DNA from 2 places in the Streptomyces sp. NPDC006552 genome. Region 1 is predicted to be linked to the other one. Evidence: riboswitches for the same ligand, from Rfam matches in the RefSeq annotation. Region 1 holds a riboswitch; the other holds the start of a gene.
What was found. Region 1 has a riboswitch for glycine ahead of gcvT (glycine cleavage system aminomethyltransferase GcvT). Riboswitches for the same ligand answer to the same signal wherever they lie in the genome.

Region 1 (8,841 bases):
GTCACGCCGAGCACCTTGGGCAGGTCGTTGTCGGTGATGCCCTGGACCGCGTACTCACCGATGCCGTGCAGCGAGAAGACGTTCTCGGTGATGACGGCGCCGCCGAGCAGCAGACCGACGTCCATGCCGAACACGGTGATGATCGGGGTGAGCGCGGCGCGCAGACCGTGCCGGCCCACCACCGTGCGCTCGCGCAGGCCCTTGGCGCGCGCGGTGCGGATGTAGTCCTCGTTCATCGTCTCCAGCATGCCCGAGCGGGTCAGGCGCGCGTAGATGGCCGAGTACAGCAGAGCCAGCGAACACCAGGCCGGGAAGAGGGTGTTGGCCCACTGCGCCGGATTCTCCGTGAGCGGTACATACGTGCGCCCGAAGATAGGTATCTGGTAGGTGAAGACGAGCAGCGCCAGCTGGCCCGTGAAGAAGATGGGCAGCGAGACACCGGCGAGGGCGACACCCATGAACGCGCGGTCGAAGAACGAGCCGGGCTTGAGCGCCGAGATCACGCCGACCGTGACACCGGACAGCAGCCAGATGACGGCGGCGCCGGCGGCGAGCGACAGCGTGATCGGCAGCCGGTCGGTCAGCTCGGGCCACACCGCGACGTGGTTCTTGAAGGAGTAGCCGAAGCACGGTGCGTCGCAGTGCACCGTGGTGGGGCCGATGTTGTAGGTGGAGCCGGCGAAGATCCCCTTGATGAAGTGCCAGTACTGGGTGTAGACGGGCTCGTCCAGGCCGAGGTTGTGCTTGACCGCCGCGATGTCCGCGGCCGAGGGACTCTTGCCGATGTACTGCTGCGCGAGCTGGTCGGCGGTCTGGCCGGCGATTCTCGGCAGCAGGAAAAAGATGCCAAAGGTGACCGCGGTGACGACCAGCAACAGGATCACTGCCGCGATCAACCGGCGGATGATGTACGAGATCACGGGGACCGGCGCTGGTGCCCGCGGGCCGTTCGGCCCGCGGGCACCAATGCCTTCACCTGCCTTCCGGGGCTGCTACTTCTTCGTGGTGCCGATGTTGAGGTAGTCGTACTGCCCGCTGAAGGCGGCGGTGGACACCAGGTTGGTGGCGTACGGCGAGCGGTACAGCAGGACCTTGAAGTAGGTCAGCGGGACGAGCGCGGCGTCCTCCATGGCCTGCTTGTCGACCGCGGCGTACAGCTCGTTGCGCTTGGACTCCTCGGGCGTCCCGATGGCCTGGGCCAGCATCGAGTCGACCTTCTTGTCGTCGAGCTCCGACAGCGCGGTGTTGCCGGACTGGCCGACCGCCTTGCTGTTGAGGATCTGCTGCAGGAAGCCGTAGCCGGACGGCCAGTCGGCGCCCCACTGCATCATCATGATGCCGACGTTGTTCTTCTGGTTGAACTTGGGGACACCGGCGTAGTCGGTGAAGTACTTGCCCGACGGGAACTGCTTCAGGCTGGCGTTGATGCCGACCTTCTTCAGCGACTCGATGAGCGCCTGCGCGCCGGAGACCTCTTCGTCACGGTCGCTGCGCGCCGTGATCGTGGTGTTGATCGACTTCTTGCCACAGGCCTTCAGGGCGTCCTTGGCCTTGGCCACGTCGCCCTTGCTGTCGGTCGTGGCGTAGACGTCTTCCTTGGCGTAACCCGTGATGTCCGGGGGCAGCACCGTGGTGGCGACGTCGCCGCGGATCGGGCCGCCCTGCGCGGTCTGCACCGAGACCTTGTCGATCGCGTACTCGACGGCCTTGCGGCACTCGACGTTCGTGAACGGCTTCAGCTTGGTGTTGATCGCCGCGTAGACGAGACGGCCGCCGTAGGCGTTGTCCGTGTTGCCCATCTTCGACTTGTCGTTGACCAGCTGCGCCTGGGTCTGGGTGTCGACACCCTTGCCCTGGAGGTCGACCAGCGTGTCGCCGGACTGCAGGTCCTTGTCGATCGTCTGCTGGTTGACCTTGAGGTTCACGACGATCTTGTCCGGGTACTGCTTGCGCAGCGGGTCGGACTTCGGGTCGAAGTTCTTGTTCCGGACCAGGACGGCCTGCTTGCCCTCCTGGTAGCTCTGGAACTGGTACGAGCCCGAGGAGACGATGTGCTTGACGTAGTCGATGCCGTCGTCCTTGGCCTTCGGCACCGGCGCGGTCTGCGGGGTGGCGACCAGGTAGTCGAACTCCTGGAAGGCACGGTCGAGATGGAAGACGATCGTGGTGTCGTCCGGCGTCTCGATGGACTTCAGGCCCTTGTCGCTCTTGTCCTTGTAGGGACCCTTGTACTTGTCGCCGTCCTTGAGGAACTGCTGGAAGTAGTTGGGGCCCAGGGAGAGCACGTCACGCGCGAAGTTCGAGCGCTCGACCGCGTACTTGACGTCCTTGGACGTGATCGGCGAGCCGTCCTGGTACTTCAGACCCTTGCGGATCGTGTACGTCCAGGTCTTGCCGCCCTCCGACGACTTGCCGGGGGCCGAGGCGAGGTCGGGGACGAGCGTGTTGCCCTTCTCCCCCGCGCCGGGCTGGAACGTCATCAGCGGGCGGGCGTACAGCCGGCTGAAGTTGTACATGTAGGCGTAGTACGTGTTGCCCGGGTCGAACGAGTCGGGGACATCCGACATCGCGTAGGTGACCGTGCCGCCCTTCTTCGTGGAGGCGTTGACGACGTCCTTCGTGGCGGCGTTCGCACCGGCCGACTTCGTGGTGTCGTCCGAGCCGTCGTCTGCCTTGCTGCAGCCGGCGAGCAGCAGGCTGACGCTGCCGATGGCCGCGACCGCGGCGATAGATGACCTTCGCATGATGGTCGAATTCCCCTCCATTATCGGAAACTTGTGGAGCTCTCGAGGCGGCCGGGGTCAGCGGCTGCGCGGGTCGAGAGCGTCGCGCAGACCGTCGCCGAGCAGGTTGAACGCCAGCACGGTGACGAAGATGGCGAGGCCCGGAACGATCATGAACTGCGGGTCGACCTGGAAGTAGTCGACGGCATCCTTGAGCATGCCGCCCCACGAGGCCTGCGGCGGCTGGATGCCCACGCCCAGGAAGCTGAGCGACGCCTCGAAGATGATGTTGGTCGGGATCAGCAGCGTCGAGTAGACGGTGATCGGGCCGACCAGGTTGGGCATCAGTTCCCGGAAGAGGATGTACGGGCCGCGGGCGCCCATGCCCCGGGCGGCGTCCACGAACTCCCGCTCGCGCAGGGCGAGGGTCTGGCCGCGCACGATCCGGCCCAGATAGGGCCAGTTGAAGAAGCCGATCACGAAGATCAGCACGCAGATGTGGAGCGGCAGACCGTTCAGGCCGAACGCGCCGCCCTGCAGCGTCGCGGAGATGGAGATCGCGAAGAGCAGCAGCGGGAACGCGAGGAAGGTGTCCATCAGGCGGCTGATGACCGTGTCGACCCGGCCGCCGTAGTAGCCGGCGACGACGCCGAGGATCGCCCCGATGACGTTCGACAGGACGGTCGCGCCGAAGGCGACGACGAGCGAGACCCAGGAGCCTTCGAGGATGCGCGCGAGGATGTCGCGGCCGAACTTCGGGTCCACGCCCAGCGGGTGGTCACCGCTCATCCCGCCGAGCCCGCCCTGGGGGAGCGAGGTCGTGGGGTCGATGAGGTCCTGGTGGAAGGAGTTCGGGTCGAGACCGAAGAGGTGCTGCAGGGGGCGCGCGAAAGCGGCGATGAGGATGAGCAGGATGACGATGACGCCACCGGCGACGGCGACCTTGTCCTTCTTGAAGCGGTTCCAGGCGATCCGCCCGAGGGACCGGCCTTCGATCCGCTCCGCCCCCGCTCCGGCAAGGACCGCCTCCGGCGACACTTCGGCCGCTGCTTCGGTGGTCTCGATCGGTGCGGTCACGAGTGACTGCCCCCTCCCGGCCGGGGATGACCGGCCCATGCTTGCCGCGGTGGCGGCCCCGTACTCGACTGCGCTGCGGTGCCGCTGCTCCGCGGAACCGGACTCCGGCGCGGGCGACTCGCACAAGGGCCCGAACGGCCCCGCATTCGGGGAGTCTTCAACGCGTGTGTGATCAGCCGCCAGATCTCCTGGGGAAAGGATGCCTAAACGTGATGCGGTCAGGGGTGTTCCGTTATCCGGACAGCTGTGAACGGCGTGCGAACGCTGGGCAGTTGGGTCGCAAGCGGTGCCAGCAGGGACATTGGGCCCACAACTGGCCATAGGCCGCCGGGGTCTTGCGATGGCCGGTAACGGGGTCCTGTCCGGCTTTTGCGGACAATCCGCTCAGTACGCGGCGCCGTAGGGCGGGGGGTACCCGTATCCGCCGTCGGCCCGGCCCGCGGGAGCGGCGTGCGCCTCGCGGTCGTAGAACGGGCGCGCGTTGGCCCGCAGCCACATCGCCACCGGGTCGTAGGCGTCGGACATCGCCACCGTGGAGACCGGCAGCCCGTCCGGGACGGCCGCGACGGACTGCTGCATCATCGCGCGGACGGCGTCCACCGAGGCGGGCGAGGCGTCGTACACGTCGAGCCCGATCGCCAGGTACGGCGCGCCGACCGCGGGCTGCACCCACGCGCGGCGCAGCGCCCGCACGGCCGTGGTGCGGTGCGCGTTCTGCGCCAGCAGCGCCCAGAACTGCGGGAGTTCGAGGGTCGGCTCGGTCAGCCGCAGTGGCCCGGCCGGCTGCCGGTCGAGCCCGCCCGCGATCCGGCGCAGATCGAGCCAGGGCACGCCCACCCCGCCGCCGGGGGCGTGCGGGTTGAGCCACAGGCCGTAGTGGTCGGGGTAGAGAGTGCGGGCCGCGTCGACCCCGCCGACCACCTCGTAGGCGCGGGACCAGCCGGAGGCGGAGAGCTCCTGGGCGGAGGTGACACAGGGCGCGTACGAGACGCCGTCCACGTCCATGGTCCCGTACTGGGCGTCGGGCGAGCCGGCCTGGCCGTGCCAGAGCAGCATCCAGACCTGGCCGGAGGCGAGGGCCGCGAGGAGCGCCTCGTAGGCGTCGTAGCGCCCGGGGGTCACCTGGCGCAGCATGTGCTCGACCTGTCCGGCCGCGGCCGTGCCCGACGCACTCACCCGTAACCGCCCCTTCTGAACCCTTGTGTCCCGCACCTGGCCGGGGGCGGTGCCGCCCGGTCACGTCATGAAACCAGCTTAAGCGGCGTTCCTGACACCGACTTGACGGACGGCGTCACCCTTCCCGTAGGTAGAACGGACGGACGCGGGTGCGCAGGAAGTCGGCGACCGGGTCCTCGGTGACGTCGAGGAAGACCAGGTTCACCGGCCAGGGGGCGGGGGCCCGGCCGAGCGCGCGGCCCAGCGCGTCCAGCGGGAGGTCGCGGGCGGCGCCCTCCCACTCGGTCAGCTGCACCCCGACGAAGAGGGAGGGCGCCCCGTCCTCGACGACGGCGAGGCAGCGGTGGGCGCTCAGGACGGTGCCGGCCGCCGCGAACTCCTCGCGCACCGCCGCGAGGAAGTCGACGGGGTCGTGCTGCCAGTCGGGTTCGGAGAGCACGACGCGGCCGCCGGAGGAGGGGCCGTCCAGCGGGGTGCGGCCGCCGCGGGCCAGTTCGGCGACGCCGGGCGGGGGCAGCGGGATGCCGACGGCGCCGTCCGGGTTCAGGGCGAGGCCGACCTGCGCGGGCAGGCCGCGCGCGAACTCGGCGGCCGGGGCCACGGTGCAGCTCATCCGGCCGCCGGTGACCTGCATGAACTGCTGCTCGGAGCTGAACACGGGAACATAGGCCTGGCCCTGGATCTCCAGGGTCGGCAGATCGAGGTCGCGGCTGTCGGCGCCGCCGCCCCGGGGCAGGGGTATCCAGATCGGGCTGCGGCCGAGGACCTCGACGATCCGGCCGCCCGCGCCCTCGACGCCGACCGACGCGGCGAGGACCTCCTCCAGCTCGTTCGCCGGCCAGCCCTGGACGGGGTGGGGGTGCGCAGCCTCGTGAAATGCCGGGTGTTCCATAGCCGCCGACGATAACGCCTGGGCCCGCGCGGGCGGGGCGGGCCCGGGTCACTCCCGGAACGTGATCCCGCCGAGCGCGTCGGTGGCCGCACGGTCCAGGAGCACCGCCGAGGCGATGCCCGCCGGCAGCTCGCCCCGCTCCGTGGAGGTCACCAGCGCGCCCACCGCGCGCCGGTGCCGGGCGAACGCGTACCGCGAGACGCCGCGGCCCCGCTCCAGCTGGCCGTCGAGCGCCGTGTCCGCGGGCACGTCCAGGAGCAGCAGATGGACGGCGGCTCCGCGCCGCCGGGCCGCTCGCGTCACCCAGCGGCGTACCCAGGCCTGGGTGCCGCAGTCGTGCACGACGACGCTGGCTCCGGAGCGCATCGCCCGCCACAGCCCCGCGTAGTGCGCGAGGCGCACCAGCGGCCGGTACAGGACATAGGGCACGACGCGCGGCAGCCGGGCGGCCCAGCGCTCGCGGGTGTCCTGGGAGTCGACGCGCACGACCGTGACGGCCCGGCGCATCAGCGTGGACTTGCCGCTGCCCGGCAGCCCCGAGAGCACGACGAGGTCGCCCGCGGTGAACGCGATGAGCCGTGGGGTGCGGCCGCCCCGCCCGCGCAGGTCCCGCACCGAACGCTGCCGCGGGACCCGCACTCCGGTCACCGCCGCGGCCGACGCCGTCGCCGCGTACGCCCCCGCGATCGCCTTGCGCACCGTGATCGCCCCTCCCCGTTCCGCCCACCCGTCTCTTGCCCGCCAAGTGTAAAGAGAAGGTAATGCCCGCCGTGGGCTTTCGCCGATCCGCGGGCATGCGATGATGTGCCCGCCGCAGGCACACAACCGCATACCGGCCGTTTGAATCCGCGCGGGAGAGTTCCGGACACGCAGGTGGACCCGGACGCCGAAGGAGCAAGTTCCTCCCTTGAATCTCTCAGGCCCCGTACCGCGCGGGCGAGGCACATCTGAAAAGCGGGCCGCCCGTCCAGCACGGCGGTCCCACCCAAGGTGCAAGCCATGACCACCAGTACGGGTGGCCGGGGCGAACCTCTCAGGTTCCGATGACAGATGGGGAGGCCTCCGCCACGGGGGACCCCTCGCCATCGCCGTCACGCCCGGGAGCACCAGCCATGACCCGTACGCCTCGTTCGACAGCCCTCGACGCGCTGCACCGCTCGCTCGGCGCCACCATGACCGACTTCGCCGGCTGGGACATGCCGCTGCGCTACGCCAGCGAGCGCGACGAGCACACTGCGGTGCGCACGAAGGCCGGCCTCTTCGACCTCTCCCACATGGGCGAGATCACCGTGACCGGGCCGGACGCGGCGGCGCTGCTGAACTTCGCGCTCGTGGGCAACATCGCCACGGTCGGCGTGGGCCGCGCCCGCTACACCATGATCTGCCGGGCCGACGGCGGCATCCTCGACGACCTGATCGTCTACCGGCTCGCCGAGACGCGCTACATGGTCGTCGCCAACGCGGGCAACGCGCAGACCGTGCTCGACGCCCTGACCGAGCGCGCCGCCGGCTTCGACGCCGAGGTCCGCGACGACCGCGACGCGTACGCGCTGCTCGCCGTGCAGGGCCCGCACTCCCCCGCCATCGTGAAGTCCGTCACGGACGCCGACCTGGACGGGCTGAAGTACTACGCCGGGCTGCCCGGCACCGTCGCCGGGGTCGAGGCGCTCATCGCGCGCACCGGCTACACCGGCGAGGACGGCTTCGAGCTGTTCGTGGCCCCCGCCGACGCGGAGCGGCTGTGGCAGGCGCTGACCGAGGCGGGCGCCGCGTACGGCCTCGTCCCGTGCGGTCTGTCCTGCCGCGACACGCTGCGCCTGGAGGCGGGCATGCCGCTGTACGGGCACGAGCTGACCACGGAGCTGACGCCGTTCGACGCGGGGCTCGGCCGGGTGGTGAAGTTCGAGAAGGACGGCGACTTCGTGGGCCGCGAGGCGCTGGCGGCCGCCGCCGAGCGCGCCGAGAGCGCCCCGCCCCGCAGGCTCGTCGGCCTGGTCGCCGAGGGCCGCCGCGTCCCGCGCGCGGGCATGCCGGTCGTCCGCGACGGACAGGTGATCGGCGAGGTCACCTCCGGCGCCCCCTCCCCGACCCTGGGCAAGCCGGTCGCCATGGCGTACGTGGACGCCGCGCACGCCGCGCCGGGCACCGCGGGTGTGGGCGTCGACATCCGCGGTACGCATGAGCCGTACGAGGTCGTGGCGCTGCCGTTCTACAAGCGCCAGAAGTGACGCGCCCGAGCCCGTCGCCCTCCCCCACTGTCACCCGCACCCTCCCGCGTACAGGAGAATTCGCCTCATGAGCAACCCCCAGCAGCTGCGTTACAGCAAGGAGCACGAGTGGCTGTCGGCCGTCGAGGACGGCGTCGCCACGGTCGGCATCACGGAGCACGCGGCCAACGCGCTCGGTGACATCGTGTTCGTCCAGCTCCCCGAGGTCGGCGACAGCATCACCGCGGGCGAGACCTGCGGCGAGCTGGAGTCCACCAAGTCGGTCTCCGACCTGTACTCCCCGGTCTCGGGCGAGGTCACCGAGGCCAACCAGGACGTCGTCGACGACCCGTCGCTGGTGAACTCGGCCCCCTTCGAGGGCGGCTGGCTGTTCAAGGTCCGGGTCTCCGAGGAGCCGAAGGACCTGCTCACCGCCGACGAGTACACCACGTTCTCCGGGAGCTGACCGAGATGACCGACAAGTCCGCAATGAACCAGTCCCTGCACGAGCTCGACCCGGACGTCGCCCGCGCCGTCGACGCCGAGCTGCACCGCCAGCAGTCGACCCTGGAAATGATCGCCTCGGAGAACTTCGCGCCGGTCGCCGTCATGGAGGCGCAGGGCTCGGTCCTCACCAACAAGTACGCCGAGGGCTACCCCGGCCGCCGCTACTACGGCGGCTGCGAGCACGTCGACGTCACCGAGCAGATCGCCATCGACCGGGTCAAGGAGCTGTTCGGCGCCGAGTACGCCAACGTGCAGCCGC
Region 2 (8,841 bases), on a different contig from region 1:
GCCGAGCGGGACCGCGGGCTCCGGCAACCCGACGGGCCAGGTGTGCACCGGCTCACCGGCGTGCATCAGGTCGGCGTAGCGGCGCGTGGTCGCCGCGAGCGCCGCCTCGCGCTCCAGCCCGCTCTCCAGGGCCCGGTGGTAGGTCGCCGCCTGCCAGGCCGCTCCGTTCATCCGCCGTGCGCACCGCTGCTCGATCACCCCCAGGTAGTGGTCCCGGTCGGCGGGTTCGACCCCCCAGGCGTCCAGGCCCGCGGCCGCGAGCGGCAGCAGCTCGTCCCGGACGAGGGTGGTGGCCGCGACCTGCTCGGTCCCGCCGAACCGGCCCCGGCGCGGCCACTCCAGACGGGCGTCGATCCCCTCCCGGCAGGCGGTCTCGAAGTTGCGGGCGGCCGCGTCGAAGGGCAGCCGCGACCAGACCGGCCGCGCCTCCTCCGCCAGGGCCCGTACGAGCCCGTAGTAGAAGGCGACGTTGGCGATGACGTCGGTGACGGTGGGACCGGCCGGCAGCACCCGGTTCTCCACGCGCAGGTGCGGGACGCCGTCGGCGACGTCGTAGACGGGCCGGTTCCAGCGGTACACCGTGCCGTTGTGCAGCACGAGTTCGGCGAGGCTCGGCACACCGCCCCGGTCGAGCACGTCGAGCGGCTGTTCGTCGTCGAGGACCGGCAGCAGCGGCGGGAAGTACCGCAGGTTCTCCTCGAAGAGGTCGTAGGCCGAGTCGATCCAGCGCTCCCCGAACCAGGTCCGCGGCCGTACTCCCTGCGCGGCCAGCTCGGGCGGGCGGGTGTCCGTCGACTGCTGGAACAGCGGCGGGCGCGACTCCCGCCACAGCTCGCGCCCGAAGAGGAACGGCGAGTTGGCGCCCATCGCGATCTGCACCGCCGCCACCGCCTGCGCCGCGTTCCACACGGCGGCGAACCGGTTCGGGGTGACCTGGAGGTGCAACTGCACCGAGGTGCACGCCGCTTCGGGCACGATCGAGGAAGAGGTGCAGGTCAGCCGCTCGACGCCGTCGATGTCGAGGGCGAAGTCCTCGCCGCGGGCGGCGACGATCGACTCGTTGAGCAAGGTGTAGCGGTCCACGTCCGAGAGGTTCGCGGAGACCAGGTCGGCCGCCCGCAGCGTCGGCAGGATGCCGATCATCACGATTCCCGCGTCGACCTCATTGGCCTTGCGGTGGGCGTACCCGAGGCCGGTGCGCAGCTCCTCGGCGAGCTGGTCGAGAACCCGGCCGCCGAGGGCGTGCGGGGCGATATTCACTTCGAGATTGAACATCGCGAGTTCGGTCTGGAAATCCCGGCTGGCGATCCGCTCCAGTACTTCCGCATTCATCATCCGCGGCATCCCGTCGGGCCCCGCCAGATTCAGCTCGATCTCCAGGCCCATGAGATTCTTCGGCTTGTCGAACCGCTTCTCGTCCAAGAGCCGCCCGAGCCCCGCGAGGCACTCCTGCACCTTCTGCCGGTAGGCCCGGCGGTCGGTCCGGCCGACCGCCGCCGCAGCGACCTTCTCCCCCATGGGAGCATCCTTCCTCGCATGGGCAGCCCGACGATCCGGCCGCGTGTCACGGTGGATGATGCCCAACAGGTGTGATCGATAACGCCCCGCGCGGGTCCGCGGAGCAGTACGCTCGATGCGGTTACCCGGCGGCACATTCCTTAGGCATGGGGCGTTTTACGGATTCACCTGGGAATCCCTGGTGAAAAACGCCGACGAGATTCAGCCGACCGCCCGGTCGGGCAACGCCGAGGTCACCGGGGTAAGGCTGCTACGAAATCGGACGGGCGCCGACAGAACACCACTGCGGCGACGGCCGAATAGGCCCTTGCGTACCTCACCCGCGCTGGTAGCGGAAACACCGTGTGAACATATGTCGTATAAACTCCGCGAACGGAGACAGAGAGTTGGCGACCGCATCGCGGCCCCGCCCCCTCTGGCCCGCGTCACATCGCGGATTTTTCGCGCACCCGCAGCAGACAGCGCCGTCCGCTCGTCCCGCACCGCCCTCGCACCACGTGCCTGTCGAATGAGAGGCGACCCACCATGCCGCTGCACGTCCCCCCGGCTCCCGCGCCCGCCCTGCGCAGCGTCCTCACGGCTCTGAGTTCCCCCACCGCCGTCCGTGAGGCCCGCACCCCGTCCCTGCGCGCCGCGCAGGGACCGGTGACTCCCGAACTCCCGTTGCCGGTCTACGTGTTGGACCGCATCACCGAGACCACCGGGCGGCCCACCGCCGCCCGCCTCACCAGCTGGCGGTTCCTGGTGCGCTGCGCGGACCGGGCGGTGGCCGCCGCCGACACGATGCTCACTCCGGACGGCTGGACCTTCTCGCACTTCTTCGAGGGCCCCTACATCACCTCCACCGAGCGCGCCCTGCGCCAGGCGGAGTCCCTGCCGAAGACGTACCAGCCGCGGCTGCTGTCGGTCCCGGAGCTGTACATGCTCACCCTGTGGCTGCACGGTGACCACACGGCCGACGCCGAGAGCGGCGCTCCGGCGGCCGACGACATCCTGGTCCCGCTCGCCCCGGCGCCCCCGGGGATCGCGGCCTACCGTCCGCACCGGGTGGCGGAGCTGCTACCGGTCCTCGCCCTGCGGCTGACCTCCCCGCGCGCCGCCCTGCTCGCCTGAGCCGGCCGGAGCCGTTCGACGCCTCTCAGGCCCGTGCCCCGCGCCGTCCAGGCCGCGGGGCACAGCCGTGCCATGAGTGGACTAGTCCGCTCGGGCCACCCCGAACCATCCGAAGGGACAGTGCAGTTACGCTGAACCGCCCGCACGGGTGACGCGTCTTGCTCCAGTGAGGACCGCTGCTACGAAATCCCTGCGGATCGACGCCGACAGGGCGAGACTGGGTCCCGACCGACTGAAAACGGGGGGCGGCCATGGACATGACTTCCAGCCGCAGCACGGACGCCGACATCATCGAGATCACTACGCAGCGAAAGAACCCATCCATGTGCCAGCACCAGCCATCGTGCCCGACAGCAGAGTCCGCGGACCGGGAGGCCGCGCTCCCCGTGGCTCACCACCCGGAGCAGGGCTGGAGCCTCCTGTGCAACGGGGTCCTGCTCTTCGAGGACACCGGCGAACTGCTGCCCAACGGCACGGTCATCGCCCCGCACCGCCCCTTGGCGGCGGTGGTGACAGCCGCCTAGGCGCGCGAAGAGCCGCGCGGCGGGCCGCCCGCGCGGCTCTCTGGGCCCTCACGCCTCGTAGGCGTCCAGGGGCGGGCAGGAGCAGACCAGGTTCCGGTCACCGAAGGCCTGGTCGATCCGGCGCACCGGCGGCCAGTACTTGTCGGCGGCGGCCACACCCGCGGGGAAGACGGCCTCCTCGCGGCTGTAGGCGTGCTCCCACGCACCGCTGAGCATCCCCGCGGTGTGCGGCGCGTTCCGCAGCGGGTTGTCCTCGGCCGGCCAGACGCCGGAGGCGACCCGCTCGACCTCTCCGCGGATGGCGATCATCGCCGCGCAGAACCGGTCCAGCTCGTCCAGGTCCTCGCTCTCGGTCGGCTCGATCATCAGCGTCCCGGCCACCGGGAACGACATGGTCGGCGCGTGGAAGCCGTAGTCGATGAGGCGCTTGGCGATGTCGTCGACGGTGACGCCGGTCGCCTTGCTCAGCGGCCGCAGATCGATGATGCACTCGTGGGCGACGAGCCCGCCGGGCCCGGTGTAGAGCACCGGGTAGTGCGGCTCGAGCCGCTTGGCGATGTAGTTCGCGGAGAGCACCGCGACCTGCGTCGCCCGCTTCAGCCCCTCGCCGCCCATGAGCCGCACGTACGACCACGAGATCGGCAGGATGCCGGCGGAGCCCCACGGGGCGGCCGAGATCGGTCCGACGCCGGTCTCCGGTCCCGCGGCCGGCTGCATCGGGTGGTTCGGCAGGTACGGGGCGAGGTGGGCGCGCACCCCGACCGGGCCCACGCCGGGGCCGCCGCCGCCGTGCGGGATGCAGAACGTCTTGTGCAGGTTCAGGTGCGAGACGTCGCCGCCGAAGTGCCCCGGCTTGGCCAGGCCCACCAGCGCGTTGAGGTTCGCCCCGTCGACGTACACCTGGCCGCCCGCGTCGTGCACGGCGGCGCAGATGTCGGCGACGTGCTCCTCGAAGACACCGTGCGTCGACGGATAGGTGATCATGAGGACGGCCAGCTGCTCGGCGTGCTGTTCGATCTTGGCGCGCAGGTCCTCGACGTCGATCTCGCCGTCGTCGGCGGTCTTCACGACGACGACCTTCATCCCGGCCATCACGGCGCTCGCCGCGTTCGTGCCGTGCGCCGACGACGGGATGAGGCAGACGGTGCGCTGCGCGTCCCCGTTGGCCCGGTGGTAGCCGCGCACCGCGAGCAGACCGGCCAGCTCGCCCTGCGACCCGGCGTTCGGCTGCAGCGAGACCTTGTCGTACCCGGTGACCTCGGCGAGCCGCTCCTCCAGCTCCGTGATGAGCGTGAGGTAGCCCTGCGCCTGCTCGGCCGGGACGAAGGGGTGCAGCTGCCCGAACTCGGGCCAGGTGACGGGCTCCATCTCCGTCGTCGCGTTGAGCTTCATCGTGCAGGAGCCCAGCGGGATCATGCCGCGGTCGAGCGCGTAGTCACGGTCGGCGAGCCGGCGCAGGTAGCGCAGCATCGCGGTCTCGGAGCGGTGCTGGTGGAAGACGGGGTGCGTGAGGATCTCGTCGCCGCGCAGCGCCGCCGCGGGCAGCGCGTCGGCCGTCCCGGCGTCCAGCGCCTCGATGTCCGCCTCGACCCCGAACGCGGCCCAGACGACGTGGAGCTGTGCCCGGGTGGTGGTCTCGTCACAGGCGACGGAGACGTGGTCGGCGTCGACGTGCCGCACGTTGACCCCGCCCTCGCGGGCGGCCCGGACGACCTGGGCGGCCCGGCCCGGCACCCGGACCGTCACGGTGTCGAAGTAGGTCGCGTGCACGACCTCGGCCCCGCCCGCCGTCAGGCCGGCGGCGAGCAGCGTGGCGTAGCGGTGGGTGCGGCGCGCGATGGAGCGCAGGCCGTCCGGCCCGTGGTAGACGGCGTACATGCCGGCCATGACGGCGAGCAGGACCTGCGCCGTGCAGATGTTGCTCGTCGCCTTCTCGCGGCGGATGTGCTGCTCGCGCGTCTGCAGGGCGAGCCGGTACGCCTTGTTCCCGTCGGCGTCGACGGAGACGCCGACGAGCCGCCCGGGCAGGGACCGCGCGAACTTCTCCCGTACGGCCATGTAACCGGCGTGCGGACCGCCGAAGCCCATCGGGACGCCGAAGCGCTGCGTGGTGCCGACGGCGATGTCCGCGCCCAGCTCGCCGGGCGAGGTCAGCAGCGTGAGGGCGAGCAGGTCGGCGGCGACGGTGACGACGGCGCCCAGCTCGTGCGCCTGGTCGATGACCGGCTTGAGATCGCGCACGGCGCCGGAAGCGCCCGGGTACTGGAGAAGCACACCCACGACACCGCGCTCGGCGACCTCGGCCGGGATGCCGTCGGTGAGGTCGGCGACGACGATCTCCACGCCGGTCGGTTCGGCCCGCGTCCTGATGACCGCGGCGGTCTGCGGCAGCGCGTCGGCGTCGACGAGGTAGACGCCGTCCTTGACCTTGCCGATCCGCCGCGACAGCGCCATGGCCTCGGCGGCGGCGGTGCCCTCGTCGAGCAGCGAGGCACCGGAGGTCGGCAGCCCGGTCAGTTCGGCGACCATGGTCTGGAAGTTCAGCAGGGCTTCGAGGCGGCCCTGCGAGATCTCCGGCTGGTACGGCGTGTAGGCCGTGTACCAGGACGGGTTCTCCATGACGTTGCGCAGGATGACGGGCGGGGTGAACGTCCCGTAGTAGCCGAGCCCGATCATCGAGCCGAGCACCTGGTTGCGGTCGGCGAGGGAGCGCAGCTCGGCGAGGACCTCGGCCTCGGTCCGCGCGGCCGGCAGCTCCAGCGCCTCGGCGCTCTTGATCACATCCGGCACCGCGGCCGCCGTCAGCTCGTCGAGCGAGCCGTAGCCGACCTGCGCGAGCATCTTGGCCTGCGCGGCGTCGTCCGGACCGATGTGGCGCTGCTCGAAGGGGATGCCCTGCTCCAGCGTGGAGAGCGGAGTACGGTTGGCGGTCATTGCGGAGGCCTCCTGGTCATCGCGACCTGCGAGGGGCACCACGGCGTGGCTGCCCGGACGGCCTCCCCCTCTGTCATCTCAACCTGAGAGCTTCACCGGCCCGTTCCGCGATCGCGGAACACACCGGCTTTCACCGTCGGTGAGAGCGGAAGACGTGCCTCCGCCCTGCTTTCCAGAGTGACCTCGTCCGTGCGGTACAGGGGCCTGAGAGATTCCGGGGAGGATTTGCTCCTTCGGCGCCTCCGACGACTTCCGGAGACTCTCCCGCACGGGGTCAGCAGCCGCTTGCCAGCCTACCAGCGGCGAATTACGGGAAACCCTCGAGTGGCCGCCTTCCCCAATGTGCTCTTTCGTAGTGCTTACAGACGAGTTGCGACCACAGGGAGGGCCCGTGCAGACCGACGTCGATCCACGCACCTTGATCGGCCGCAAGGCGTTCGACCGCAACGGAAGCAGGCTCGGCACGATCGACGAGGTCTACCTCGACGACGCCACCGGCGTGCCGGAGTGGGCCGCGATACGCACCGGCCTCTTCAGCCGCGACGCCTTCATCCCGCTGGCCCCCAGCGAACTGGTCGACGGCACGCTCCGCGTCCCCTTCGAACGCGCCCTGGTCAAGGACTCCCCCGACTTCGGGGTGGGCCGCCACCTCTCGCCCGAGCAAGAACTCCAGCTCTACCACCACTACGGCCTGGACCTCCCGTCGACGCCGGCCCCCGACGTCCTGTTCGGCCGCATAGCGGGCACGGACCCCACCGGACCAAGCCCCTCCGGCGATTGAGGAGCGGGGTCCGGGGCAGCGCCCCGCGTCAGCAGCGCCGACACCTGCTCTACGCCTTCTCCTCCCCGCACCCGGCCCCCGGCTCCACGACCGGTTCGACCAACGGCAACGGCTCCCCGGGTTCCAGCGACGGATCATCGACGAGAAACGTCCGCACCCGCCCCGGCCCCGCCGCGTACGGCGTCTCGAACCGCACCGTCACCCGCCCGAGCCCGCTGCCCTGCACCCATCCCGGCCCGAACTCGGCATGGCGGACATCGTGCCCCGCCATCCACCGCCGCTCGGGCGCCGGCTCGGCGGCCACCTCGGCGGCCGCGACCGGCTCCTGTCCGACCTCGACGGCGTCCCCCGCGGGCCGCTCCCCCTCCGCGGCTGCGACCTGCGCGAAAAGGTCCTCCTGCGTGTAGTCGGCGAGGCCGCTCACCCCGACCCCGAGCAGCCGCACACCGCCGGTCGTGTCCACGGACTCCAGCAGCCGCGCGGCGGCCTCCCGCACCACTCCAGGGTCGTCCGTGGGCCCCCGCAGCGTCTCGGAGCGCGTCAGGGTGGAGAAGTCGTACCGCCGCACCTTGAGGACCACGGTCCGCCCCGACCGCTCGGCCGCCCGCAGCCGCTCCACACAGCGGTCGGCCAGCCGCTGCACCTCCGCACGGACCCGCACCCGCTCGTGGATGTCCACGTCGTACGTGTCCTCGACCGAGACCGACTTGGAGTCGCGCTCGGCGACGACGGGCCGGTCGTCGTGGGCCAGCGCCATGGCGTACAGGTGCGCACCGTGGGACTTCCCCAGCAACCGCACCAGCTCGTCCTCGCCCGCCTCGGCGATCTCCGCGACCGTGAGGATCCCGGCCCGCCGCAGATGGTCCCCGGTGGCGGGCCCCACTCCTGGCAGGATGCGCACCGACTTCGGCCCGAGCAGCCCGCGCTCGGTCCCCGGCCGTATCAGTACGAGACCGTCCGGCTTCGCCTCTTCGGAGGCGATCTTCGCCAACATCTTGGAGGCGGCGAGCCCCACGGACCCGGTCAGCCCGGTCACCCGCCGGATGTCCGCCCGCAGCCGGACACCGACGGCCTCCGCGGACGCCTCGTCCCAGGCCACCTCACCGGCCTCCAGATCGACGAACGCCTCGTCCAGGCTCAACGGCTCCACCAGCGGCGAGAGCGCCCGCAGCAGGCCCATCACCTGCTCGCTGATCTCCCGGTACAGCCGGAACCTCGGCACCAGATACGCGGCGTGGGGGGCGAGCCGCCGCGCCTGTCCCATGGGCATAGCCGAGTGCACCCCGAACACGCGCGCCTCGTACGACGCCGTGGCCACGACACCCCGCGGCCCGAGCCCCCCGACGACGACCGCCTTCCCGCGCAGGCTCGGCTTGGCCGCCTGCTCCGCCGAGGCGTAGAAGGCGTCCATGTCGAGATGGAGGATCGTCGGACCGGTTCTCACCCCACCGATGCTGCCCTACGCCACTGACAACGCGGCCGTGCGGCGCTCACACCGCCCGGTTGCGCCGCCTGGCCAGCTCGTCCGAGGGGTTGGGGCGCACCAGCGTCTCCCCGGTGTCCAGACGCTCGCCGTGCAGCTGTGACAGAGCCCGCTCCACGTCCTGCCAGACCACGCCCACCGCGATCCCGAAGATGCCCTGCCCGCCCTGGAGCAGATCGTGCACCTCGGCCGGCGACGTGCACTCGTACACGGTCGCGCCGTCGCTCATGAGCGTCATGCGCTCCAGGTCCGCGAAGCCCCGCTCCCGCAGATGCTGTACGGCCGTCCGGATGTTCTGCAGCGAGACGCCCGTGTCCAGGAACCGCTTGACGACCTTGAGGACCACGACGTCCCGGAAGCTGTAGAGGCGCTGGGTCCCCGAGCCGTACGCCGCCCGCACACTCGGCTCGACCAGACCGGTCCTCGCCCAGTAGTCGAGCTGCCGGTACGTGATGCCGGCCGCCGCACAGGCGGTGGGTCCCCGGTAC

Region 2: another riboswitch for glycine. It lies ahead of gcvP (aminomethyl-transferring glycine dehydrogenase); the one in region 1 lies ahead of gcvT (glycine cleavage system aminomethyltransferase GcvT).

The regions. Positions count from the first base shown of each region.
Region 1 is NZ_JBEXOS010000010.1:98,347-107,187, forward strand. It holds gene ABZY33_RS09095 (ABC transporter permease) at 1-920, opposite strand, end outside; gene ABZY33_RS09100 (ABC transporter substrate-binding protein) at 993-2,765, opposite strand; gene ABZY33_RS09105 (ABC transporter permease) at 2,802-3,800, opposite strand; gene ABZY33_RS09110 (enhanced serine sensitivity protein SseB C-terminal domain-containing protein) at 4,185-4,976, opposite strand; gene ABZY33_RS09115 (enhanced serine sensitivity protein SseB) at 5,092-5,868, opposite strand; gene ABZY33_RS09120 (AAA family ATPase) at 5,917-6,567, opposite strand; glycine riboswitch at 6,710-6,809, shown strand; gene gcvT (glycine cleavage system aminomethyltransferase GcvT) at 6,981-8,096, shown strand; gene gcvH (glycine cleavage system protein GcvH) at 8,164-8,541, shown strand; gene glyA (serine hydroxymethyltransferase) at 8,547-8,841, shown strand, end outside.
Region 2 is NZ_JBEXOS010000073.1:23,648-32,488, forward strand. It holds gene ABZY33_RS30635 (glutamate-cysteine ligase family protein) at 1-1,518, opposite strand, end outside; gene ABZY33_RS30640 (hypothetical protein) at 2,044-2,631, shown strand; gene ABZY33_RS30645 (DUF5999 family protein) at 2,955-3,155, shown strand; gene gcvP (aminomethyl-transferring glycine dehydrogenase) at 3,204-6,089, opposite strand; glycine riboswitch at 6,272-6,366, opposite strand; gene ABZY33_RS30655 (PRC-barrel domain-containing protein) at 6,481-6,870, shown strand; gene ABZY33_RS30660 (DNA polymerase IV) at 6,920-8,314, opposite strand; gene ABZY33_RS30665 (MerR family transcriptional regulator) at 8,361-8,841, opposite strand, start outside.